3 regions of the Oceanobacillus timonensis genome follow, and region 1 is predicted to be linked to each of the others. Evidence: predicted binding sites of a transcription regulator. Region 1 holds the regulator's gene; each other region holds the start of a gene.
What was found. Region 1 encodes LexA, which represses DNA repair genes until DNA is damaged. Its sites were predicted from a motif close to CGAACATATGTTCG; they were not measured.
Positions count from the first base shown of each region.

Region 2: B7E05_RS06585 (Y-family DNA polymerase) is a predicted target of LexA. The motif match lies at 4,318-4,331, and genes of this name have one in related genera.
Region 3: B7E05_RS00820 (ImmA/IrrE family metallo-endopeptidase) is a predicted target of LexA. The motif match lies at 5,493-5,506, and genes of this name have one in related genera.

Region 1 is NZ_LT800497.1:2,610,976-2,619,458, forward strand. Features, by position in the region: gene sirA (sporulation inhibitor of replication protein SirA) at 43-501, opposite strand; gene tkt (transketolase) at 651-2,651, opposite strand; gene B7E05_RS12750 (DUF896 domain-containing protein) at 2,743-2,976, opposite strand; gene B7E05_RS12755 (YneB family resolvase-like protein) at 3,179-3,829, opposite strand; gene lexA (transcriptional repressor LexA) at 4,230-4,850, shown strand; gene B7E05_RS12765 (hypothetical protein) at 5,040-5,300, shown strand; gene spo0A (sporulation transcription factor Spo0A) at 5,548-6,330, opposite strand; gene spoIVB (SpoIVB peptidase) at 6,676-7,869, opposite strand; gene recN (DNA repair protein RecN) at 8,116-8,483, opposite strand, start outside.
Region 2 is NZ_LT800497.1:1,363,105-1,371,587, forward strand. Features, by position in the region: gene B7E05_RS06560 (bifunctional lytic transglycosylase/C40 family peptidase) at 1-208, shown strand, start outside; gene B7E05_RS06565 (conjugal transfer protein) at 226-1,137, shown strand; gene B7E05_RS06570 (zinc metalloprotease) at 1,316-1,903, opposite strand; gene B7E05_RS06575 (hypothetical protein) at 1,905-2,534, opposite strand; gene B7E05_RS06580 (DUF3231 family protein) at 2,935-3,945, shown strand; gene B7E05_RS06585 (Y-family DNA polymerase) at 4,398-5,654, shown strand; gene B7E05_RS06590 (DNA ligase D) at 5,682-7,469, opposite strand; gene ku (non-homologous end joining protein Ku) at 7,559-8,416, shown strand.
Region 3 is NZ_LT800497.1:61,990-70,472, forward strand. Features, by position in the region: gene B7E05_RS00790 (glycoside hydrolase family 18 protein) at 1-145, shown strand, start outside; gene B7E05_RS00795 (type 1 glutamine amidotransferase domain-containing protein) at 232-747, opposite strand; gene acsA (acetate--CoA ligase) at 889-2,604, opposite strand; gene B7E05_RS00805 (dicarboxylate/amino acid:cation symporter) at 2,904-4,142, opposite strand; gene B7E05_RS00810 (helix-turn-helix domain-containing protein) at 4,661-4,894, opposite strand; gene B7E05_RS22490 (helix-turn-helix domain-containing protein) at 5,046-5,417, shown strand; gene B7E05_RS00820 (ImmA/IrrE family metallo-endopeptidase) at 5,528-5,995, shown strand; gene B7E05_RS00825 (DMT family transporter) at 6,038-6,955, opposite strand; gene pflB (formate C-acetyltransferase) at 7,192-8,483, shown strand, end outside.

The DNA.
Region 1 (8,483 bases):
TACATTTCCTCCTTCGTGTTGTCTCTAATACAGTATATTAGATTAGAGGAAATTATACAACACTTGACTTTCATCATCCAGAGCTTTTATTGGTTTAGGAGAAATCCACCCATATTGCGGGTTATCCTTACCCTGAACAAAGAAATAAGGATGAATATCTTCTAAAATAGGGAAAAGCAGAGACACCGCCGTAGTCAAATGATGACATTTTAAAATTAATTCTCCATTCTCAAAATACAGGCAAACGGCTTCCTTACCTCTTTTTACGAGAACTCTATTTCCGATTCGTTTTACGTTAATTTCCGGTGAAGAAAACGTCTTTAAATGCATAGCGAACTTATAAAAATGGATTTTTCGTGTTATAAATCGAAATTGCTTTCTTATTATAATTTCATCCTTTTTTTCAGCACATTCCATAAAGAATCGATGTAATAAATCACTTTTATGGAAATAGTTTTTTGCCACATTTTCTTCTATCCAATAAATTGCGTATTCATTCATCACGTATTCCCCCTTTGACTATTATTATAGAGGAATCTATCTTCGGAAGTTGTCAAAATAGCGTGCAAGAAACAACTTCTTTTGTCGAATACAAGAATAAAGAGAGCAATATTATCATTGCTCTCTTTATAGATATAATATATTCTTTTTTATTTTGTTACTTCTTCTACTAATTGAACAACGTTCTCTACGGTGAAACCATATTTTTCAATGATTAAATCGCCATTAGCAGAAGCACCGAAACGATCAATTGTTAGTGTCTTACCTTCCAGGCCGACATAACGATCCCATCCAAATGAGGAAGCCATTTCAATTCCTACTCTGGCAGTTACCTCTTTCGGAAGTACTTTGTTTTTATAAGCTTCATCTTGTGCTTCAAAACGATCCCACGAAGGCATACTTACAACTCGAGCATCAATATTTTTTGCTTTAAGCGCTTCTTGAGCTGCAACCGCCAAGTGAACTTCGGAACCGGTAGCTAGAAGAAGCGTATCCGGTGTTTCTTTTTCAGAATCACTTACAATATAAGCACCTTTTTTAACACCATCATATGCCAGCTCTGCTGTATGAGCCAGTGTTGGAATGTTTTGTCGGGTCAGCACAAGGGCTGTCGGCTGATTAGTTGACTCTAATGCTATTCTCCAGGCAGCTTGTACCTCATTGGCATCTGCTGGGCGAATGAGAGATAAATGTGGCATAGCACGTAAAGCAGCCAATTGTTCAATTGGTTCATGAGTCGGGCCATCTTCACCTACTGCAATCGAATCATGTGTGAACACATAAGTTACCGGTGCATTCATAATAGATGCAAGGCGAATGGAAGGACGTAAATAGTCACTGAATACAAAGAATGTTCCTCCAAAGATATTCAGTCCTCCGTGAAGCGCCATGCCATTTAACGCAGCCCCCATTGCGTGTTCGCGTACACCGAACCAGATATTACGTCCGCTATAATCTTCTTTTGTAAAGTCAGTTTCATCATTGATTGTTGTTTTGTTAGATCCAGCCAGGTCCGCGCTGCCTCCAAAAAAGTTTGGAACAGTTTTTGCAACTGCATTTAATACTTCCCCGGAAGATGCACGTGTAGCCAGCTTAGATCCTTCCTCATAAACTGGTAAATGTTCGTCCCAGTTTTCTGGAAGTTCTCCTTTCAATGCCAGTTCAAAGTTTTTACCTAGCTCAGGATAAGCTTCTTTATAAGCTGCTACAAGTTGATTCCATGCAGCTTCTTTATCTGAACCGTCATCGACGATTTTTTCTTTGAAATCAGCATATACTTCTTCAGGTACATGGAATTCATCATACGTCCAATTATAATTTTCCTTGGTCAGCTTCACTTCATCTGCCCCAAGTGCAGCTCCGTGCGCAGCGCTGGATGCAGATTTATTTGGAGAGCCATAACCAATAACCGTTTTTACTTCAATTAGTGTAGGCTGATCTTTATTTTGCTGTGCTTCTTTAATTGCCTGACGGATAGACGCAAGATCATTACCATCTTCTACCCGTAATACTTGCCAGCCATATGCTTTAAAGCGTTGTTCTGTGTTATCGGAGAAGGAACGATCTAAATCACCGTCTAATGAAATATCGTTGGAATCATATAAAGCAATCAATTTGCCGAGCCCCATGTGTCCTGCCAGAGATGCTGATTCGTGGGAAATCCCTTCCATTAAATCTCCATCGCTTACAATCGCGTAGGTATAATGATCAACTACATTATATCCTTCTTTATTATAAGTTGCGCCAAGATGCGCTTCTGCCATTGCCATTCCAACGGACATCGCAATTCCTTGTCCTAATGGACCAGTTGTAGCTTCAACCCCGTCCGTATGATGCACTTCCGGATGCCCCGGTGTTTTAGAATCCCATTGACGGAAATTTTTCAAATCACCAATAGATACTTTATAGCCGGATAAATGCAGCAAGCTGTAAAGTAACATAGAACCGTGTCCAGCTGATAATACAAAGCGGTCCCGATTGAACCATTTTGAATTCTTAGGATTGTGATCCATAAAATCTGTCCAAAGCGTATAAGCCATTGGCGCTGCCCCCATCGGCAATCCTGGATGACCTGAACTTGCATTTTCAATCGCGTCAATAGCTAACGTGCGAATGGTATTAATCGATAATTGCTCAATTTGTTGTGTCATTATTTTTCTCCTTCCACTGCAAACATATTCTTTTCATATCTCTATTTTATAATGAAATCCAGAACGATACAAGCTAAGTCCATGTGGCTTACTAATGTTTCTTGTTACGTTCCTGATAATCACGAAGTTTTTTTGGCGTCACATCATTGCCTGCAGGGTCAACTACCGTCATCCCTTTTAAATGATTTTTGAAAGATCCCCGTACGTTTGCCAGATACTCTTCCCGAAGTTCTTTCTGTTCTTTTTTTTCTTCTTCTGTTAATCCTTCATTTTTCGATTTATTCGCTAATACATTTATTCTATCTATTTTATCTTTAGACAACATAACTTGTCCCTCCTTCTATAGTTAAGCGTTCAAAATGTTGTCAATACGTTGCAACAGGACAGGGAATCGAAACGGTTTTCGATGGGACGAGTAAGCATAGCAATGTTGTCAGGTTAGTATGACCGCTACAGAAAAACATAGTCCCAGTTCCAATCCTGAATAAAGAGCAGTTATTGTTCTGCTTCTCTATATTACGTCACTGTCAGTCATCATTCAAGGAATTGATATATTCCTGGTAACGCCGATGAATCGTTGCCTTCGACGCATGATAGCCGAGTCCTTCTAAAACCGTTGTAATTTCTTGAAATGTTAATTTATTTTGGCGTAACCGGACAATCTCTTTAATCGGAATTTCGGCACGCTCTCTCCCAGGGGATTGATTGATATGGTTTAAATTTTCTTGAGGGTTATATCCATTGGTTACAGCCCTGCGCATGCCCCGTTTTATTTTCATATTATGTAATTTGCGCTGATGTTCTTCTACTATACCAACAATATCCAACACCATCGAATCCGCCTCATTCAGTTCAAGTTCTCCTTCATGCGTTACTGTATAAATTGGTATCTGCATTTTTCGAAGTTGATGAAATAAAGCAATTTTTGTATTTCCTCTTCCCAGTCTTGTTTCATCCTGAATACAAAGACAATCAGCTTCTTGACGGGAAAAATAATCAAGAAGCTTAAATATACCATCTCTGTCGATATCATAACTGCTGGCTTTTTCCTGTATGCAATCTATGACAGTGAAATTTAATTTTTCAGCAAGGACTGTTAATTCTTCATATTGTCTTTGAAGCGATGTTTCCTGTGTTTTTTTATCCGTACTTACCCGGCAATAAATAATCGTTCTCAATGTCCTATCCTCCAATGGCAAACCGTTCTTGTCCACTTCCCGGGTTGTCCTTTTTTACCATTTATTTTCCTTCATTATAAATTCTATTAATACGTTATAAAATAAGCAAGGAAATAAGTTATCCTGTTCCAAAACCTAAACAGTCGTAACCATCATTACATATAAAAAAAGTAAAGCAATAATAAAAGCTACAATATAAAACGCGTCAGACTTCATTAGTTTTTCAAACATTTTAAAACTCCCCTTCAGTTATTTTATAAATTCACGGAACAGCTGTTCTAAAAATAGTATATAAAGAACAACTGTTCTTGTCAACACTTTTTAGAACGTTTGTTTGTAAAAGATAAAATTACATGCTATACTGTAAATAACAAATACCTATGCCAGAGGGGAGAAAATCATGACAAAACTTTCAAAAAGACAGCAAATGATTTTTAACTTTATTAAAGAAGAAGTAGAACAGAAAGGCTATCCGCCTTCTGTCCGGGAAATTGCAGTAGCTGTCGGTTTAGCTTCAAGCTCTACTGTTCATGGTCATTTAGAAAGATTAGAAAACAAAGGATTTATTCGTAGAGATCCAACCAAGCCCCGCGCAATTGAGGTTATATATGGTAATGAAAATGAAGCACCCAGAGATAAAGCCATTTATGTACCGGTAATTGGTAAAGTTACCGCAGGAATTCCTATTACTGCGATTGAAAATATTGAAGAATTTGTTCCCGTTCCCAGCTCTTCAGCCGGACCGGATGATAACCTGTTTGTACTAATTATTGAAGGAGAAAGTATGATTGAGGCAGGCATTCTGGATAATGATATGGTTATCGTTAAACAGCAAAGTTCTGCTGATAATGGCGATATTGTTGTGGCCATGACCGAGGAAGATGAAGCTACTGTGAAACGATTTTTTAAAGAAAAGAATCGATTCCGGCTGCAGCCTGAAAATCCGACAATGGAGCCTCTCTATTATGAAAATGTAACGATTCTTGGTAAAGTTATCGGCCTATATCGCCATATCCATTAATTGAAAAAGCTCCCAAACTGCTGTTCAAACAAGTGCTATTCCAATGAGGCCTATAGACAGCTATACAAATATTTCACGAATAAGAAGTTAACAGACATCCATTTAAAAGATGTCTGTTAACTTTTTAACATAAATCGCGCGTACGCTTCATATGTTTGTGTAAAAGACAAGCCTAAGGAGTGAATCGCCTTGACGGAAATCATTAAAAAAAGATGGATTTATATTCCGATAATCATCATTAGCTTTGTATTCGGTCTTGTTTATTTAACCAAAGTAGCTGACTATTTGACCCTCCCATTTCTATCAGTACTTTTGCTCATTCTTACTTTTCTGGAAGTCTATCCAGGCAAAAATTATTTTTCCCGGAAAAACATCATCAAAATGCTTGCTGCTCTTCTCATCGTTTCCCTTGCAGCATGGTACCAAATTACAGTTTTTATCCTTGGATAAATAACTTATTTTTCACATCTCCGTTTATTCCCTTCACTTGATTCGAAGCGATGCAGCTTCGTATTTATCTATAACAAAAGACACCTCTCTTTACTGGTAAATGTTACATGCCAATAAAGAAAAATGTCTTTTGATAAAAAGCGATTTATTTATAGCCCTAAAAAGAAGCTTATCGGCTTCTAAGCGCGGGCTTGCAAATACGATATAAGTAATGTAAATCCTATCACACATAGGGTTCAATACCCCACTAACTTACCTTATGTTCCAAACGTAATCTGTCAGCCACCATGGCAATGAATTCTGAGTTCGTCGGTTTTGCTTTGGAAATATTAATGGTGTAGCCGAATAAAGCAGAAATAGAATCAACATTTCCTCTGCTCCAAGCAACCTCAATTGCATGACGAATCGCTCTTTCAACACGAGAAGCAGTTGTACTGAACTTTTTGGCGATATCCGGGTAGAGTACTTTCGTAATGGACCCTAACAGTTCGATATCGTTATAAACCATCGTAATTGCTTCTCTTAAGTACATATATCCTTTAATATGCGCAGGTACGCCGATTTCATGAATAATATTTGTTATATTTGCTTCCAAATCTTGTTTCCTTTTATCATCTGTATTGGTTTTCGTTATATTCGTCACTCTTGGAGCAGTAAGTCCCCGTACCTGAAGGATTTGATCAGCCAGGTTCTGTATGTCAAATGGTTTCAGAATAAAATAAGAAGCCCCTAAATCAACAGCTTTCTTCATTACCTCTTCCTGGCCAAATGCTGTCAGCATAATAACATGCGGTTTTTTAGTTAAGTTCATTTTTTTAATTTCACTTAATACAGCTATACCATCCATATGCGGCATAATAATATCTAACACCAAGACATCTGGTGTCTTTTCCTCAATTAATGTGATACAATCCTTGCCGTTTAATGCTGTTCCAACAACTTCAATTTCATTCTGTTGACCAAAAAAGTCCTCCATTAATTGGATTAACTCACGATTATCATCTACAAAACATACTGATATTTTACTCACTAAAAAATCCTCCCTTTTGCTTTTTATGCACCTATTACTTATTCTACAAATAATAAGAATATCCTCTTAAAAATCAAAATAAATTTGATTTATTTCGATTTTCTTTAGCATTCTCCCTTTTTCTCTGTTTTTCAACATCCTTCGACAAACATTTAAAGCTTTATTGTATCCGTTTTCATTATAACAGATATAGATGTATTTTTTTCAAGAAATTTAAAATTTAACAATTTATGTCCATATTGTCATACAAAAACTTGTGATAACGATCGTTATCACAAGTTTTTGTATGACAGTCTTATTTCTTTGCGTTTGGAAAGAAGGAATAGCCTGCAATAAAGCTTCCTTTTATGCTGCGGATTCATTCTCGTCCGGCTGAATAATATCAGCATCTTCCAGCATCCATTCAATATGAACACCATAACCGGAAGTTGGATCATTTACAAATACATGTGTTACAGCACCAATAATTTTATCATTTTGAATAATTGGGCTCCCGCTCATTCCCTGTACAATTCCGCCTGTTACTTCTAACAAGCGCGGGTCTGTGATTTGAATAACCATTCCTTTTGTAGATGCTGATTTTTGAGGAACACTGCTGATAATTTCAACATCAAATTCTTCAATTTTTTCCCCGTCTACAACTGTTAAAATTTTTGCAGGACCTTCTTTTACTTCATGGGACAATGCAACGGGAAAGGATTCTTCATATTTCTCATGATTGACCCCTTTCTCTAATTTTCCAAATATCCCAAAGTCCGTATTTTTCGTTATATTACCAATTCGTTTTTCCTGTGTTTGAAAAGATGCTTGTTTTTCCCCGGGCAATCCATTATCACCTTTTTCAATGGATGTAACAGATGAATGAATAATCGATCCCTGTTTAATATCAATCGGTTTCTTTGTATCCATATCGGAAATAACATGCCCTAAAGCACCGTATTTCCCTGATTCCGGATCATAAAAAGTCATTGTGCCAATACCTGCTGCCGTATCCCTGATATATAAACCAATTTTATAAGCTTTTTCTTTTTTATCAAAAACAGGCTGTAAGTTGGTTTCCATAAACTTATCTCCACGCTTCAATTTGACTTGCAGCGCTTTGTTTTCTTTACCGCTATGATCAACAATCGGTTTGATATCTGTCATATGGTTTATCTTCTGTCCATTTATTTCAACAATCGTATCACCGACATTTATTTTGGCGGTTTCCCCTGGAGATTTTGCTCCTTCTGATACTTTCACTTGATGATGTCCGACCACCAGTACACCCTTTGTCTCTAATTGTACGCCGATGGATTGTCCCCCTGGTACGATTCTGACATCTTCCAGGTCTTGGTACTGTTTATCATTATCCTCCTTATTTGTACGTTCTCCTTTATTGAAAAAGGGAAGGATGGGATGGTCTTGAAATACTTCTTTATATCCTTGCATGGAAGTTTCTGCGTGGATAACGGAAGGGGAAATAAAAAATAACATAAAAACAAGTGATAAAAGCGGGCTAATGAGATATATCCACTTGTTCTTGCTTGGTCTCTGCATGAATCGTCTCCTCCTCTTACAAAAAATATGATCTTTCTGTACCTATACTTTTTGCAGTTGGAGGGCAGTTTAAACTGGAACAACCTATGTGATATGTGTATCTTTTCCTCTAAAAAAATGGATAAACGAATGTATAGTGTGTTATTCCTCGGATGCAAACGGACACGCTGTTGACGGAATTTGTAAGTATAGGAAAAAGAAAAAACCGGTACTTTTATTGTCCGGCTTTTCCAGGTTTTTATCCCTTTAATTTGATTTTTTAAAACGGTCCGCTAATGCTACCATTTCCTTCGCATGTTCTTTCGCAGTGTCAGTTAATTTTGTTCCTGTAACCATTCGGCTTAACTCTTCAATTAGTTCTTTATCATTTAATTCGACGACGGAAGTAAAAGTGCGGTTTTCTTTTTCTTTTTTCTGGATAAATTTATGCGTATCTGCCATTGCAGCAACTTGAGGAAGGTGGGTAATACATAGAACTTGTGATTCTAACGAAACTTCATGGATTTTTTCAGCAATCGCCTGGGCGACTCTTCCACTGACACCTGTATCCACTTCATCAAAAATAACACTCGTAATGCCTTGATGCTTTGAAAAGATTTTCTTTAAGGCAAGCA
Region 2 (8,483 bases), 1.2 Mb from region 1:
AACAGAATCTATTTCTTTATCGGAAGCTGAACCGGGTGATTTAGTTTTCTTCCATTCCACATACTCTACTGCAAATTATGTGACGCACGTTGGAATCTACGTTGGCGATAATCAGATGTATCAAGCTGGTGATCCGATTGGTTATGCGGATTTAACAACAGATTATTGGCAAGAACATCTAATTGGCGCTGGACGTATTAATAATTAAAGAAAGGACAGGATAGCATGAAACTTCCTTTTAATAAAAAAGATAAAGAAGTAAAACCAAAGAAAGAACCAGAGAGAAAGATAAAAACCATAGGGAAACGAAAAAAATCAGTCATTTTTTTATGGATACTACTTGTTAGCAGCTTGGCTTTTGGAATCTATAAAAACTTTACTGCCATCGATCAGCACACAATTCATGAAGTGGAAAAGGTAGAAACAAGCATCATAGATACGAATGCCATTGAAAACTTCACCAAACAATTTGTGCGAGATTACTATACTTGGGAAAATGAATCAGAGAAATTAGAAGAACGAAAAGACAAGCTTCAAAGGTACTTGACAGAGGAATTGCAAGTTTTAAATGAGGATACGATTCGAGATGATATTCCAACCATTTCCACTGTTGAGAATATCAATATATGGTCCGTTACCGAAGAAGAAGATAATACTTTTTCAGTTGTATATTCTGTGCGGCAAAAAATAACAGAAGAAAAAGAAACCACATTTACAAGCTCGACCTATCGTATCTTGCTTCATCAAGATGAACAAGAAAATCTAGTTATTACGCAAAATCCAACAATGTGGACCCAGCCTGAAAAGTCTAATTTTTCACCAGATCAGGTGGAAAGTGATGGGTCAGTTGAAGCTGCTACCGAAGAAGAAATCAATGAGTTTTTAGAGACCTTTTTCTCTTCCTATCCAACGGCTACGGAACAAGAGCTTGCTTATTATGTAAAAGGTAACGTATTACCGCCCATCGAAAAAGAGTATGTATTTTCTGAGCTGATTAATCCGGTTTATCAAGCACAAGATAATCAGGTTAAAGCATGGGTTACGGTGAAATATTTAGACCAGGGAACAAAAGCAATGCAACTTTCACAGTATGAACTTACCTTAGAGAAAGATTCAAACTGGATAATTGTAGAGTAAACTATTTAATCACTGTTGAGAATTCTTAAGTATAAATATTTTTTATTCTTGAGTTTTATTGTTTTATAACATTATCTAGTATCGGTTAAATAACTTTATTGAATCAAAAAATAAAAGTACCTCTTGTCTAGAATTTTTCAATTAAGAGGTACTTTTATTCAAGTAGATATATAATTTTTTATTGTACAGCTTCTCTAGCTCCTGCAATATCGGATGAAGTAGGTGAAGTAACAGTTCTCGAGGAATATCCATACATTAGTTTATTTGAATTACTATTTTCATATAAATCAGCTAAACCAATAGTGTGCCCCATTTCATGAGCTGCTGTTCCATTATTTTGTGAAGCACTTCTATCATTCATTACGTAAGTGTTGTAACTAATTTCCCACCTATCCTTATGGCTTGTGCTTGAATTGTACCAGCTTCTAGTAGTAGCAACCACATCTTCATCTGGTCCTCCATGTGATGTTACTAAATTATCTGAAGAAACTGCTTGTGTAATATTTGTAACTCCAGTATCATTCCATCTATTAACACCTACATTTGTATATCCTGCATACGCTGTATCTAGCGCAGGATCTAATCGATAAGTGTAACTACTAGTTCCTGCATGTCCTGGATTACTGCAATTCACTATCCATCCCGTACTTTCCGAACCACTATTACAATTAGCTCCAGAATGAGCGCTTGCAGTATATTCAACAAAAGCTAATGAAAATAGTGTGATTATAACAGCAATACCAATTGAGAAGCACTTTTTAAACATTTTAGTTACCTCCTTCTAAATTGTTTAACAAGTTAATAAGCTTCTGTTTATCCAAAACCTGTTCATCTGTTGCCATTTTCAATTCCTCTGTGGATGTATTAAGTTCATTCACATTGTCTGATTCTGCATCTCTCAATTCTGGTATGGAATTAACTAATTTTACAACGGTATCATCATCAAGTACTTGAAAGAATCCAGTTTCTTCTCCTATTATCCAGTAATCTGAGTTACTTTCACTAGTTTCATTTAAAAAGAAAATATACTCTTCTCCAGGTTCAAAAAATTCATTATTATTAATAGACCATTCACTATCTCCAAGTTGTTTAATAGTCACTGTCTCGTTAATCGGCTCACCTTCAATAGATTCTGTTACATCAACACGAAACACAGTATAAGGTACTGGTTCTATGCTAACTTCCTCTACCTTTTCTAAAATAGTTACTTGAGCAATTAAATCTGCATCTTCTGTAGCGTTCTCCAAATTAAAAGGTATAATCTCAGCATCGATACCTCCTGGCACTATTTCATCTGTATCATCTGATTCAGAAACATTAGGATTGCTGGTCTCATCTTGTTGGTTGCAAGCAACTAATAAGAATAAAACAGTGAAAAATAATACTAATTTTCTCATCGACCATCTTCCTTTCTTGTAATTTAATGTTTAGAGTATCGGTACAGAACTAACAAAGTATTATAGATTGGAAGTTTCAATTTTAATTTTTTTCATTAAAACACTCCCAATAATATATACTTACATATTAGCATGAAATTCATCAGTATTTCCCCTAAAAATTCCCTAAAAAATTCATTGCGGTATCCCGAAAAATGACAATATTTATTATTTTCTATAGTCAGTAAATATGTACTAATCTTAGGTTCATATATGTTACTTGTCAGCACACATTATTTTAAACCAAGCAATTTAAGTAGTTATGATGTTCACAGATAATAATAATAAACCTCTGTATATTTTACGTTTAATTACATAGAGTAACTAACCAAATAGTTATTGAAAAACGGAGGATTTAATTATGGACCAAGAAAAACAAATAAGGTTGACTTCTGGTGAAATAACACAGCTTTGGATGCAGTACATAGAGGATAGTGCTAGCGTATGCACACTAGGCTATTTTTTAGAAAAGGCTGAAGATGCAGAGGTTAAACCTGTAATAGAACACGCTTTGCAATTATCAAAAACACATGTAAAAAAAATTACGGCAATACTTAATGAGGAAAAATATGTGCTTCCTCATGGTTTTAAAAAAGAAGAAGATGTTGATTTTACTGCACCAAGATTATATTCCGACAGTTTTGCATTAATATATATACATCAAATGGCTTCTTTAGGGACTGAATCATATGCATCTAGCTTGTCCTTTGCTGTAAGGTCAGATATTACTGCCCATTATAAAGAATGCTTAATAGAAACAACGGTATTACTCGAGATGACAAAAGATTTATTGTTATCAAAGGGCTTATATGTCAGAGCGCCATACTTGCCTAATCTTGAAGAAGTTGACTTTGTAGAAAAGCAAGGTTTTATATGGGACATTTTAGGTGAAAAAAGACCATTAACAGGATCAGAAATAGGTCACCTTTATGCTAATATTCAAAGAAACGCTTTAGGAGCAGCTTTATTAACTGGATATAGTCAAGTTGCTAAGTCAAAGGAAACTACAAAATTTATACTAAGATGTATAGAAGTAGCTAAAAAGCATATTACATTGTTTAGCGAAAAATTAAAGGAAAGTAGTCTGCCCGCACCGATGACATGGGATACAGAGATGACGACAAGTACTACATATACGTTTTCTGATAAAATGATGATGTTTCAAACAGCTGCTTTGATTTCGACAAGTATTGGCTTTTATGGTGTAGGTATTGCTCAAAGTCCTAGGGCAGATTTGGGTTTAATGTATAACAGATTATCCGTTGAGGTACAGAAACTTTCAGAAGATGGAGCTAATATCATGATTAAAAATAAATGGTTAGAACAGCCTCCTATGGCTCCAAATCGTAAAGATTTAGCAAAAGATAATTAAAGATAAGGTAATAAATAACAATATCAGACACGTTTAAAAATCTAATTAATAGCTATTACAAAACAAATGATCTATTTTCCATAATGTACTAATTTAATTTTATCACTCAAACTTGATTGGGAGCGCCTTCGATATAGTTAATAACTACATCGGCTGCTCCTTCTTTTATTTTATCCACCTCCTTGTTTCCCGGGTTTTCAAAATCAAACATTAGACAATCTTCATCGTATTAATGAGGATATCTAATATAAAGGTACATTAACAAGAAAATATAGACTAATGCAGTATTTGTATTAAAAGCATGAAATAATTGGATAAATAAAAAAGCATTTCTTCTATTGAATATAAGAACGTTTATTCGTATAATATATACAAACATATATTCGTAAGGAGAGTTTGCTGTGGATGATATTTTGATGATTGATTATAGAAACGAGCCAAGGCGAGATATTATGTGTATAGATGCGAAGTCATTCTTTGCAAGTGTTGAGGCTGTCGAAACAAATCAAAATCCTTTAACAGCCCGGATTGCGGTTGTATCCAAACCAGATAATCAAGGTGGTTTGGTTTTAGCCTCGTCCCCTCTGGTAAAAAAAGAGTATGGAGTTAAAACGGGAACAAGGGTTTACGAGATCCCGCGTAATGCAAATATAGAAATTGTTGAACCTCGTATGGCATTGTATTTAAAAAAAAATTTAGAAATACTACGCATTTTTAAACGCTACGTTGCCAATGAAGATTTGTTAGTTTATTCTATCGATGAATCATTTCTTGATGTCACTAAAACACATAAGCTTTTCGGTAGTACTCACGATATAGCGAAGAGAATACAGAATGATGTATGGAGAGAACTTGGGTTAGTATTGACTGTTGGTATCGGCGATAATCCCCTTCTAGCCAAGTTAGCACTTGATCACCAAGCGAAACATGATGAAACAAACGGTTTTATTGGCGAATGGCGATATGAAGATGTTCCAGATACAGTTTGGAAAATAAGACCCTTGACCGATTTTTGGGGTATAGGGGGAAAGACGGAAGCAAAGTTAAATCGAATGGGCATTCGCAGTATCGAGGACCTATCACAATTTAATTTAAGGAAACTAAAAAATAATTTGGGTGTGATTGGGGAACAGCTTTTTTTTCATGCGCATGGAATAGATCGCACACTACTATCAGAGGTTTATAAACCTAAAAGTACATCATTTTCCAGAAATCAGATTTTAAACAGAGATTACAAAGATATGCACGATATTGAAGTTGTCATTAGAGAGATGACAGACGAAAATGTAGCTAGGTTAAGAAAAAATTATCTGATGACTAGCGTTTTGAAATTGTCCATTGGATATTCTCGAGATGTAGTACAATCCGGTTTTAGTCAACAGATGAAAATTGTCCCGACCGATTCATCAAAAAATTTGAAAGAATATATGGTATATATCTTTTATAAGCATTACCAGGAAAATACACCTGTAAGAGTTGTTAACGTAACATTTGGTGGTCTAAAGCATAAACAATCATTGCAACTTAATTTATTCGAGCCGGCGGAAGAGACAATCCGAAATGAAGAATTAGACAAGACTATAGACTTTATACGACGTAAATTCGGATATACTTCTCTGCTACATGCTTCTAGCTTACTTGATGGTGGCATGGCTAGATTTCGCGCTAAACTAGTCGGTGGTCATAGAGCTGGGAATGATGTTAAATAATAATATAGCCCCCAAGCATGAGGGCTTTTAATCTTTAACCATTTTCAACACCTTATCTAGTTTTTGTTTTCTACCCGTTTCGAAATATCCAGCAAATGGGCATCCTATTTCACGAACGCGTTCTATTGTGTTCGCGATTGTGAATGCGGTTGGTTTTAAATCTTCATTCACCTCGTACCAATATAGAGGTGTTGAAACAGTGCCTTCTTCTGTCATCCTTGGTGAGTATGGAGAAACCAATGTTTTATCTTGACCATGTTGCACATAATCTATATACAATCTTCCGTTTCGATTTTTTTTCAAACGTTCGGTAGTAAAATCATTTGGATATGCTCTTTCCAAAGTTTTAGCTACTGCCTCTGTAAAAATCCCTGCCTCATCGTAAGTCATGCTCCCCTCTTTTATAGGGATATATACTTGCATTCCTTTATTTCCAGACGTTTTTACAAAAGAAACAAGGTTTAAATCATCTAACATTTGCTTCAATAATTTTGCTGCTTTTACTGCCAAAGCAAAAAGATTTCTATCAGGTGGATCCAAATCAAATACAATTTCTAACGGAGTAACTTGCCCAATTCGTTGAAAAGGCACATGATATTCAATTGAACCATGGTTTGCTAACCAAACTAAACTTTCTAACTGATTGCATACAATTAAATCTTCAATAGTATCAGATGACAAAAAGTCTGGTGCGTAGTCTGGAAGACTTTTTTGAAAAAACGATTCCTCCTCTATTCCGTCTGGGCATCGGATGACTGTTAAAGCACGTTGTTTCAAAAATGGCAGCATCCAAGGTGATATTTCTCTAATATAAACCAAAAGGTCTTTCTTTTTAAAAACATCCGGCCATAAGTATTTATCAGTATTTGATACTTCAATCGGCAACTGTGCCATGTCTAACTGTAATTTATCTAGCGTGCATTCTGTATATGAAATATTGGGGTTAATACTTTTAAAATTAGGTTCTCTTAATTCACTACCGTATAAATCTAATGTATTGATTATGCTGGTTATAGCTGGTGGTAGATGATAACTGCCCTTAACTAATTTCCCTTGCTTCTTAAAAAGCTTTTGCACCGTTTCCGCTGATTCCTTCAGCAATCCATGTTTGCATGTTCCAACACTTATTAAATTATCATCCTCAAGAACATCAACAGCAAAATAACCGTTACTGGGGTTATACTCTGTTAAGATACATTGAATCTCTCTCCAGTTTTTAATCTTAAACCAATCATGATGATTCTTTCCCTTTTGATACGTGCTGTTTACTTTCTTTGCTACAACTCCTTCGCTTTTAGATTCAGAAACAATCTTTTGGATTTCTTCAATAGATGTAAATGTTTCTACATATTTTAAAACCTCATTATCAGGGATTGGCTCTAAAAGTTGGTAAAGAATTTCTTTTCGTAAAGATAAATTATTTTGAGTAAGTTTCTTCTCTCTTATTTCTGTAATATCGAACACCATCAACGTTGCCGGTCTAGCAGCCGACTGTTTTTCAATCCTATCAATACTTTTCATTCTTCCCCGTACTTGGATTAAAGCAAAATTAGCTTGGTAGCAATGGTTTAAAATGACCAGTTCTCCATCTATCTTTAGCGGTAATTTGCTTTTGAAGTAATTGTAATTATCATTGCACCAATTAATAATCTCGGGGAATTTATTGGAGATATCATGGTTATTTTTACTGGTCAAAGTAACCTGTTTATTAGTCCAGTTTAATTCACATCGGAACCCATCATACTTAACCTCGTACACCCATTCATCGCCTTCTGGCATATCTGATCTTTCAATTGGTTTCATCCATTCCACCACTTATATCACCTCTTTTAAATAGGATGCCTCAAATCTTTGTATAAAAAACATACAAGTCAGCAAAATAAATCAAAAAGGAGTGTCGGAAAATGCACACGATGTGGAAAGGAACCATTAGTTTTGGTCTGGTCAATATACCAGTCAAAATGCATGCTGCAACTGAAAATAAAGATATTAAACTGCGCAACCTTCATAAGAAATGCAAGACACCCATAAAGTATGAAAAGACTTGCCCGAATTGCGATGAAGATGTGAAAAATGAGGATATCGTAAAGGCATATGAATATGCCAGCAACAAATTTGTAGTGTTGGATGATGAAGAATTAGAAGCCCTTAAAAAAGAACAAGAAGATAAAGCTGTAGAAATTGTTGATTTTGTTCAACTGGAAGAAATAGATCCGGTGTATTTTGAAAAAAGCTATTACTTATCACCTAATGAGGGTGGTTCAAAAGCCTATGCACTATTGAGAGAGGCATTAACGGATACTGGTAAAATTGGTATTGCTAAAATGATGATACGCTCTAAAGAGCAACTTGCCGTAATAAGAGTGTATAAAGATGCTATAGTGGTTGAGACAATCCATTATCCTGATGAGGTTCGGGCGGTTGGGGATGTTCCTAATGTACCTAGTCAAGAATCTGTTGGCAAAAAAGAACTGGATACGGCTAAAATGTTGATTGAGCAACTCACTACTGAATTTGAACCAGAAAAATATAAGGATGATTATAGAACAGCACTCATGGAACTGATTGAGGCTAAAAAGAATAATGAAGAAGTTGAAATTGGCGGAGAAACTAAAGCGAAGCCGGATAATGTGGTTAATTTAATGGATGCGTTGCAAGAATCGTTAGATAGAGCTAAGAGTGATAAACCAAAAACGACGAAGCCTAAAAAGAAAACAACTACTAAAAAGACAACAACGAAGAAAAAGAAAGCTACTTCATAGGACGACAGTGCTTAAGAATTGAAGTTTTAAATAAACGAAACATCTTTATTGTCATTTAACACACGAG
Region 3 (8,483 bases), 2.5 Mb from region 1:
AGATGCCCGTTCCATTCAGGCCAAATTCGATTTAATCCGGGAGTTTCAGCTTTTAGGTATTACTTATTGGAAATTAGGGCTTGCTTTCCCGCAAAATTGGCTGCTTTTAAATAATGAATTTGAAATTCGAAAATTGGATGCATAATGGGCATACCTTTTTGAATTCTTTATACATGAAAGGAGCGCTTTGAAATGATATCAAAGCGCTCCTTTATTATATTAGTGGATTCATTAACCAAGTACTTTCACGGATTCACGGTTAAATGCCGGGATGTCATCCGGTGTACGGCTGGTTACTAATTGATTTTGACAAACAACAACTTCTTTATCCTGGAATTTTGCACCTGCGTTTACCAGGTCTACTTGAATGGATTTGAAACCAGTTGCTGCTCGTCCATCAAGTGTTTTTGCATTAATAAGAAGTTGTGGACCATGGCAAATGGCCATAACCGGCTTTTTCTCATCCATAAAATGTTTTGCAAATGAAACAAAGCGATCGTCTGCACGCAGCATATCAGGGGAGAAACCGCCAGGAATAAACAATGCATCAAAGTCTTCTGGTTTTACATCATCAATGCCTTTATCAATGGTTACTTTTGTACCATCTGATTTACCGGTTACGGTATTTCCTTGTTCTTTTTCAATGGTAACAAGTTCATGGCCAGCATCTTCAAATGCTTTTTTCGGATCCGTATATTCTACGTCCTCAAATAAGTCTGTAATAACTGTTGCAATTTTTTTACCCATGAATAATAACCTCCTTTAATAATGGCTACATAATATATCTTCCCATACAATGTTTATTTCAAACATACAAATTTTTATTTTTATGAAGATGTTCAAAACCCTTATAAAAGAGACCCGAAAATTCGGGTCTCTTTAGCTTTTTTATTCTTCTAATGTAGATGTATCGCCTGTTGGTAGTCCTAGTTCCCATGATTTTAACAGGCGGCGCATAATTTTACCACTCCGTGTCTTAGGAATAGAGTCTTTCACTTCAATTTCTCTCGGCGCAGCGTGTGCACTGAGTTCCTGTTTCACAAATTGCCGGATACTTTCCAGCAGCTCATCGCTGTTTTCGTATCCTGGATTTAAGGTAATAAACGCTTTAATAATTTCTCCGCGTTTCGGGTCCGGCTTACCGATAACCCCTGCTTCTGCAACAGCTTCGTGTTCAATCAGTTTGCTCTCTACCTCAAATGGTCCAACCCGTTCACCGGATGTATTAATCACATCATCCAGACGGCCCTGGAACCAGAAATAACCATCTTCATCCCGATAGGCACTGTCTCCGGAGACATACCATCCGTTAATAAAATAACTTTCATATTTTCCTTTATTATTCCAAACTGCGCGCATCATAGATGGCCAGCCGGATTTAATTGCTAAATTTCCCATTTGGTTCGGAGGAATTTCATTTCCTTCATTGTCCACAATGGAAGCCTCTACACCAGGAATCGGTTTTCCCATGGATCCTGGTCTGATTTCCAACGTCGGGATATTGACAATGACCTGTGCACCAGTTTCTGTCATCCACCACGTATCATGGATACGCAAATCAAATGCTTTTAATCCCCATGTAATTACTTCGGGATTTAATGGTTCACCAACACTCAAGATATGACGCAGCGCAGACAAGTCATACTCCCTGACCTTCTCCTCGCCATGACTTACAAGCATCCGTAGAGCGGTTGGCGCTGTATACCAAACGGTAACTTTATTATCTTGTAATGTTTGATACCAGTCATCCGGAGAAAAACGTCCACCGCGAATCACATTTGTCACGCCATGCAGCCAAGGTGCAAAAATACCATAGCTTGTTCCTGTTACCCAGCCAGGATCTGCTGTACACCAATAGACATCGTTCTCTTTTAAATCCAATACCCATTCTCCGGTTGCATAATGTTGTATCATTGCATTATGCACATGCAGAATGCCTTTTGGTTTCCCAGTTGAACCGGATGTATAGTGCAGCAGCATGCCATCTTCTCTATCCATCCACACCATATCAAAATCGGTAGATGCCTGCTTCATTTCGGAATGATAATCAATATACTGATCCTCTTGCTCTTCATGCTCCCCTACTAAAACAATCTTCTCTAAATGCGGCAGTCTATCTTGAGGAATACGATAGAGTAAATCAGGTGTTGTTATTAATACACGTGCCTCACTATTTTCTAAACGATCCCCTACCGCTTGCTCCATAAATGCTTCAAACAGCGGTCCTGCAATAGCACCAATTTTTAAAATGCCAAAAAAGGCTTGATAAAATTCTGGACTTCTTGGCATAAAAAGAAAAACACGATCTCCTTTTTGTACGTCATATTTCTTTAGCACATTTGCAAACTGATTACTTTGCAAACGGAGTTCATCAAAAGTAACTTTTTCTTCACGATCAGGATCTGAATATAGTAATGCGATTTTATCCTTCTTATCCGGATTATCTGCATGTTTATCAATTGCTTCATAAGCCATATTCACTTTTCCTGTTTCATGCCAGGAAAAATTCTTCTCCACACTTTCCCAAGAAAAAGTGTTTCGAAAATCCTCGTAGTTTTTTAAATTATGATTCCCTTCACGTGCCGGTATTGCTTGCATATCCATCTAATCACCTCATTCATCTTAATTGGAAACGATTACAAATAGAATTAAAAAAAGGATTAAAATATTTTGTTAACTATTTCTATTTTAGAACATTCTGTGACATTTTTAAAGGGTTAGTTTCTAATTTTACAGAATTAGGAGATATTTTCAAGGAAAAAAGCTTGGCTGGTAACGTGTCACAGCAATTTTTATAAAAAAAATAGCGAAATCCAAACCATTATCCAATTCTTCCATCAGCATTGATATTCGTTCGGATTTCGCTTTGTTAAAAAATAATTTTACTTTAAATTTATCATCATTTATGCATTTTCTGTTTTGTCGTCATTCCAATCGCCACGTTCAGATATAATATATGCACAAGCAGCATCTCCAGCAATATTTAGAGAGGTTCTTAACATATCGAGGAGACGGTCAATACCAATAATTAAGGCAATCCCTTCAACAGGAAGGCCAATTTGACCAAGCACCATTGCCAGCATAACTAATCCGACACCAGGCACTCCAGCTGTACCAATACTTGCCAATGTCGCAATCAGAACAACAATTAATAAATCGGTCAATCCGAGCGGGATATCATAGACCTGAGAAATAAACACTGTGGCAACAGCCTGCATAATGGCTGTACCATCCATATTAATCGTCGCGCCAAGCGGCTGGACGAAACTGCTGACAGCTTTCTTTACACCAAGCTTTTCCTGGGCTGTCTTCATCGCAACAGGAAGTGCTGCATTAGAGCTGGATGTACTAAATCCGACCACCATTGCCGGGAAAAATACCCGGAAAAATTTAATGGGGTTTCCACGCCCTATTAACCAGACAGCAAGAGAATACACAATGAAAGCATGAAGTAGCAACCCTGCAATAACAGTTAACATATAGCTCAGCATGGAACCAATTGCATCCAGTCCGGCATCACCGATAGCTGAAGCAATCAGAGCAAACGCCCCATACGGAGCAAATCGCATGATTACCGTAATTAACCAGTTTAATATTTCGTTTGCCTGTTCAAATAGTTGATAAATTCCTTTTGTCTTATTACTTAAAAAGGCCAAAGCAACCCCGATAAAAATAGCAAATGCAATAATCTGTAACATTTCTCCGGATGCCAGCGCTTCCATTGGGTTCTCCGGAATAATATTAATCAGTGTATCCATAATTGGCGGGGTTTCATCCGGTGTATAATCAGCATCTGATGTATCAAAAACTCCCGTAGACCCCGGCTTAACCAAATAACCCAGACCTAATCCCAAAGAGATGGCAATGGCTGTTGTGGTTAAGAAGAAGGCAACTGCAGATATACCAATTTTCCCTAATTTTTTCGGGTCTCCAAGTCCAGCTGTTCCTAACGCGATGGATACAAATACAAGCGGAACAACTAACATCATAATGAGATTGATAAAAATTTGGCCAATAGGATCTAATATGTATTTATCCAGAGGTCCAAAAAAACTTTCAGGAGCAAATGTCAGCGCCACACCAACAATGGCACCTGCAATCAAGGCGATCAATATTCGTTTCGTTAATTTTTTCGAATCCATATTTGCTCGTCCTTTCGTTACGTTTTTGAGCATGAAAATATATGTTGGAAAAGCTACAAATTGATGGAGCTTTTTATGCTGCACTCGATAATGATTCACTATTTATTCGGAGATAAAAACATAGACTTCTTGGATTTTCTCTGCTGTTGAGGTACCTACACGTTTTACAGGGATTATTTCTAATTGCAAAGTAAGAAAGATAGATCGTAATGCAAAAGCCAGGCATTAAGAAAGACGCTTTTCATACATATAATCTTTCACAGAACTTCTTGAAGAATTTACAAACTTTACCCTTTTTTTTATAGAATAAAACACATCTTTTTTTAGCTAATAAAAAACTACCTCCTTCTTTAACGAGGAGATAGAACCTAAATTACAAATTATAACAGGATAAAATTTTTCAGATTGAGAGATTTTCTATGAGGAAATATCTATGTGGCGCTCTTCACAATATCACTATCATGCAAGCTCGTTGAGGCGTCATTTTTCTAAGGTGTTTAAAATCTCTTGTTTTTATTTTATAAAAGCTCTTTGCATTTATTTAATGCATCATTCAGTTCCTTGTCAAATAACATTTTTACATCGATTTCTAATGCTTCTGCTATTTTTTCCAGCATATCTACATCAATTTTTGTCTTCCCTTTGGAAATATTGGTATACCATGCAGGCGTTTTGGAACATTTTTTCGCAATTTGTGTTTTTGTTACCTGTTTTTGCTGTCTGATAAACTCAATTTTCTCATGAATTTCCACTAAATCACTCCATCCATTATTTTTTTCTACTTAAAGTATAATTAAGCGTTTTGCGTAAGTCAATATATTAATATAATAAAATTTGCATTTCGCTTAAAAATAATAATGTTTTTATTAAAAATGGTATTATCTCTATATTGAGGTGGATACTATGAAAATTCTTTCCCAAAGATTAAGAGAAGCGCGAGAAAAAGCGGGACTAAAACAAATTGAGGCATCAAAGCTTCTTGGCATCTCAAACGGTACTTTATCTGGCTATGAAAGAGAATATCGTGACCCAGATACGGACAGTCTACATAAAATGGCGGAGTTATATGGTGTTTCTGTAGATTGGCTTTTAGGTAAATCGACGACATCTCCCTCAAAAAAAGATACTTCCCTGCCCGAACCAATGTCTGAACAAGATACGGTAATGTTTCGTAATTGGAAGCGCATGACAGAGGAAGAAAAACAAGAGGCATTAAATGTGATACACTATATTTTATACCGAAAAAACACAGATAACGGGAATGCCAATCAGTAAGAATAGGATGTATCATTTTCATAATAAAGAAGCTAAAAAGGTGTAGGTACTACTCCTTTTTTTAGCACGTTAAACCGAACGTATATTCTCAATTAAAGGAGGGAAATCGGATGTGTTATTCAGATGTAGAAAAGTTTGTTGAAGCATTATACAAGCAGCTGGATATTCAAGACCCGGAGGAACTTTCCATTTCTGCTATTGCAGACGCTTTAAACATTGAAATTATTTATTCGGAGTCCATCAGCATGCGGATAGATAACTTTATTGTCCTTCCCTGCTCGACGCTTCAAAATAGGTGGCAAATCTTCGGACATGAACTATGCCACTATTTTTTCCATGAAGGAGATCAGCGTTTTATGCATTCTCTTTTTGTTGACTTACAAGAACATCAAGCCAACCATTTTGCGTATCATTTCTGTATCCCGACATTTATGCTGCAACAGCTGCAAGTACAACGTGTCGATGATATCCTGCAGTATTTTCCAGTTGAATTTTCCTTTGCCCTTCACAGGCTGCAGATGTATCAAAATACACATTTCACATTATACGAAAAGCCTGTTTACTACCTCGCCGTGTAAAAATAGAGCAGCTTTCTAATCGATAGAAAAGCCGCTCTATTTTTAAAAGAAATTTAATAATGCAATACCGCCGATAATCATCAACACAGCAATGATTCTTCTTTGGTCAATCGGATATTTAGGTAAGTTAAACATGCCAAAGTGGTCAATGATAAGTCCCATAACAATTTGCCCCAGGATAGTAGACATCAACGTCAGCGTCACACCAAGATAAGGCATTAGTATAATATTGGAAGCGATATATGCCGCACCGAGCGCACCCCCGGCGAAATGCCGTGGCTTTAATGTTATATCTCCGGAAGTACGGGTTATTTTGATTCCCTTATTCACAAGCATTGCCATGATAAATAACACGACAGTTCCTACGACGAATGATATGAAAGCCGCATAAATAAAAGAATCTACCTCATACCGCAAACTGCTGTTGATAGCTGTTTGCATCGGCGGCATCATTCCTGTAGCTAATCCGACTAAAATCCAAAGACGGGAATGGTTCTTCGCAGCACCTGCCTGTTTTTTCGCATTCATATATATAATGCCGGCAATCAACAGAAGTACACCAACAATATGCATCACATGCAATGGTTTTACATCTGCATCAAACCACCCGAATGTATCAATAAATAAGCCGATAACCATTTGTCCTGTGACTGTTGCAATCACTGTCACAGCCGCACCAATTCTAGGTAACAAGATAATATTTCCTGTCAGAAAAATAACACCCAGTACCCCGCCGGCAAACCAGACATACGAATAAGATTGTGATTCAAAAAACGTTAGCGTAAATTTATCGAGGTTCATCATCAGATTAATGATAAATAAAATAATCGTGCCTGTTAAAAAGGAATAAAAAGATGTCGGTAAAACAGCTTTGGTAAATAGAGTCAGCCGATTATTGACCGCTGTCTGCATTGGAACCATCATACCTGCAATCATTCCCACGAGAATTAATATATACAACGATGAAACCTTCTTTCTGCAAAAGGATGTTAAAAATAGCCAATATCTTTATTTTAGCAAAGATATCATAGAAAACAATCATCACGCCCCATTTTCGTACAAACTTAAAAAATGAATATTTTTTGAACTTTCATGAATTGTGAAGTATTTCACTTGTTTTTTATTTTGAAACCGTTATAATAAAGATAGGGATTATTGTGAAATATTTCACAATAACCAAGAGGAGGGATTTTATTATGAAAGTGGCAGAAGACTTAGTGAGAAAAGTTCCTTGGGACGGTTTCGTTGAGGGTAACTGGCAAAAAGAAATCGATGTTCGTGATTTTATCTTACAAAATTATCATTTGTATGAAGGAAAGGAAGATTTTTTAGCAGGACCTACGAAAGCAACAGAAGAGCTATGGAAACAAGTCATGCAGTTAACCAAAGAAGAGCGTGAAAATGGCGGCGTCTATGATGTAGACACAAAGGTTGTCTCCACGATTACCTCCCATGGCGCAGGTTATTTGAATCCATCATTAGAAAAAATTGTCGGCGTACAGACAGATGAGCCTTTTAAACGTGCTTTAATGCCATTTGGCGGTATCCGCATGGCTGTGGCTGCTGCAGAATCCTATGGCTATCATGTCGATGATAATGTTGTTCAAACCTTTACGGAACACCGAAAAACGCATAATCAAGGTGTCTTTGATGCCTATACACCCGAAATCTTGAAAGCTCGAAAAGCAGGTATTATCACAGGCCTCCCCGATGCTTATGGGCGCGGACGTATTATTGGAGATTACCGGCGTGTTGCCCTATACGGAGTGGATGATTTAATACAAGCAAAGAAAAAAGATTTTTCCCTCATCGGTAACGGCACCATGACCGATGACATTATCCGTGAACGGGAAGAAACCTCCGATCAAATTCGTTCTCTAAAAGATTTGAAAAAGCTTGGAGAAACGTATGGATTTGACCTTGCCAGACCGGCACAAACAGCACAGGAAGCCTTCCAATGGCTCTATTTAGCATATTTGGCTGCAATCAAAGAACAGAACGGTGCTGCCATGAGTCTGGGGCGTGTTTCTACATTCTTAGATATTTATATAGAGAGAGATATTAAAAATGGGGTTATAACAGAAGAAGAAGCGCAAGAGCTTGTTGATCATTTTGTCATGAAGTTGCGTCTCGTAAAATTCGCCAGAACACCGGATTACAACGAATTATTCAGCGGAGACCCGACTTGGGTGACAGAATCATTAGCAGGTATCGCAGAAGATGGACGTCCGCTTGTTACAAAGAGTTCTTACCGTTTTCTGCACACATTAGATAACTTAGGTCCAGCACCAGAACCAAACTTAACTGTACTTTGGTCTGCCAAACTGCCGGAAAACTATAAAAAATATTGTGCAAAGATGTCAATTAAATCAAGTTCCATCCAATATGAAAATGATGACATTATGCGTCCGATTTATGGCGATGACTATGGCATTGCCTGCTGTGTATCTGCCATGCGCATCGGGAAACAAATGCAATTCTTCGGTGC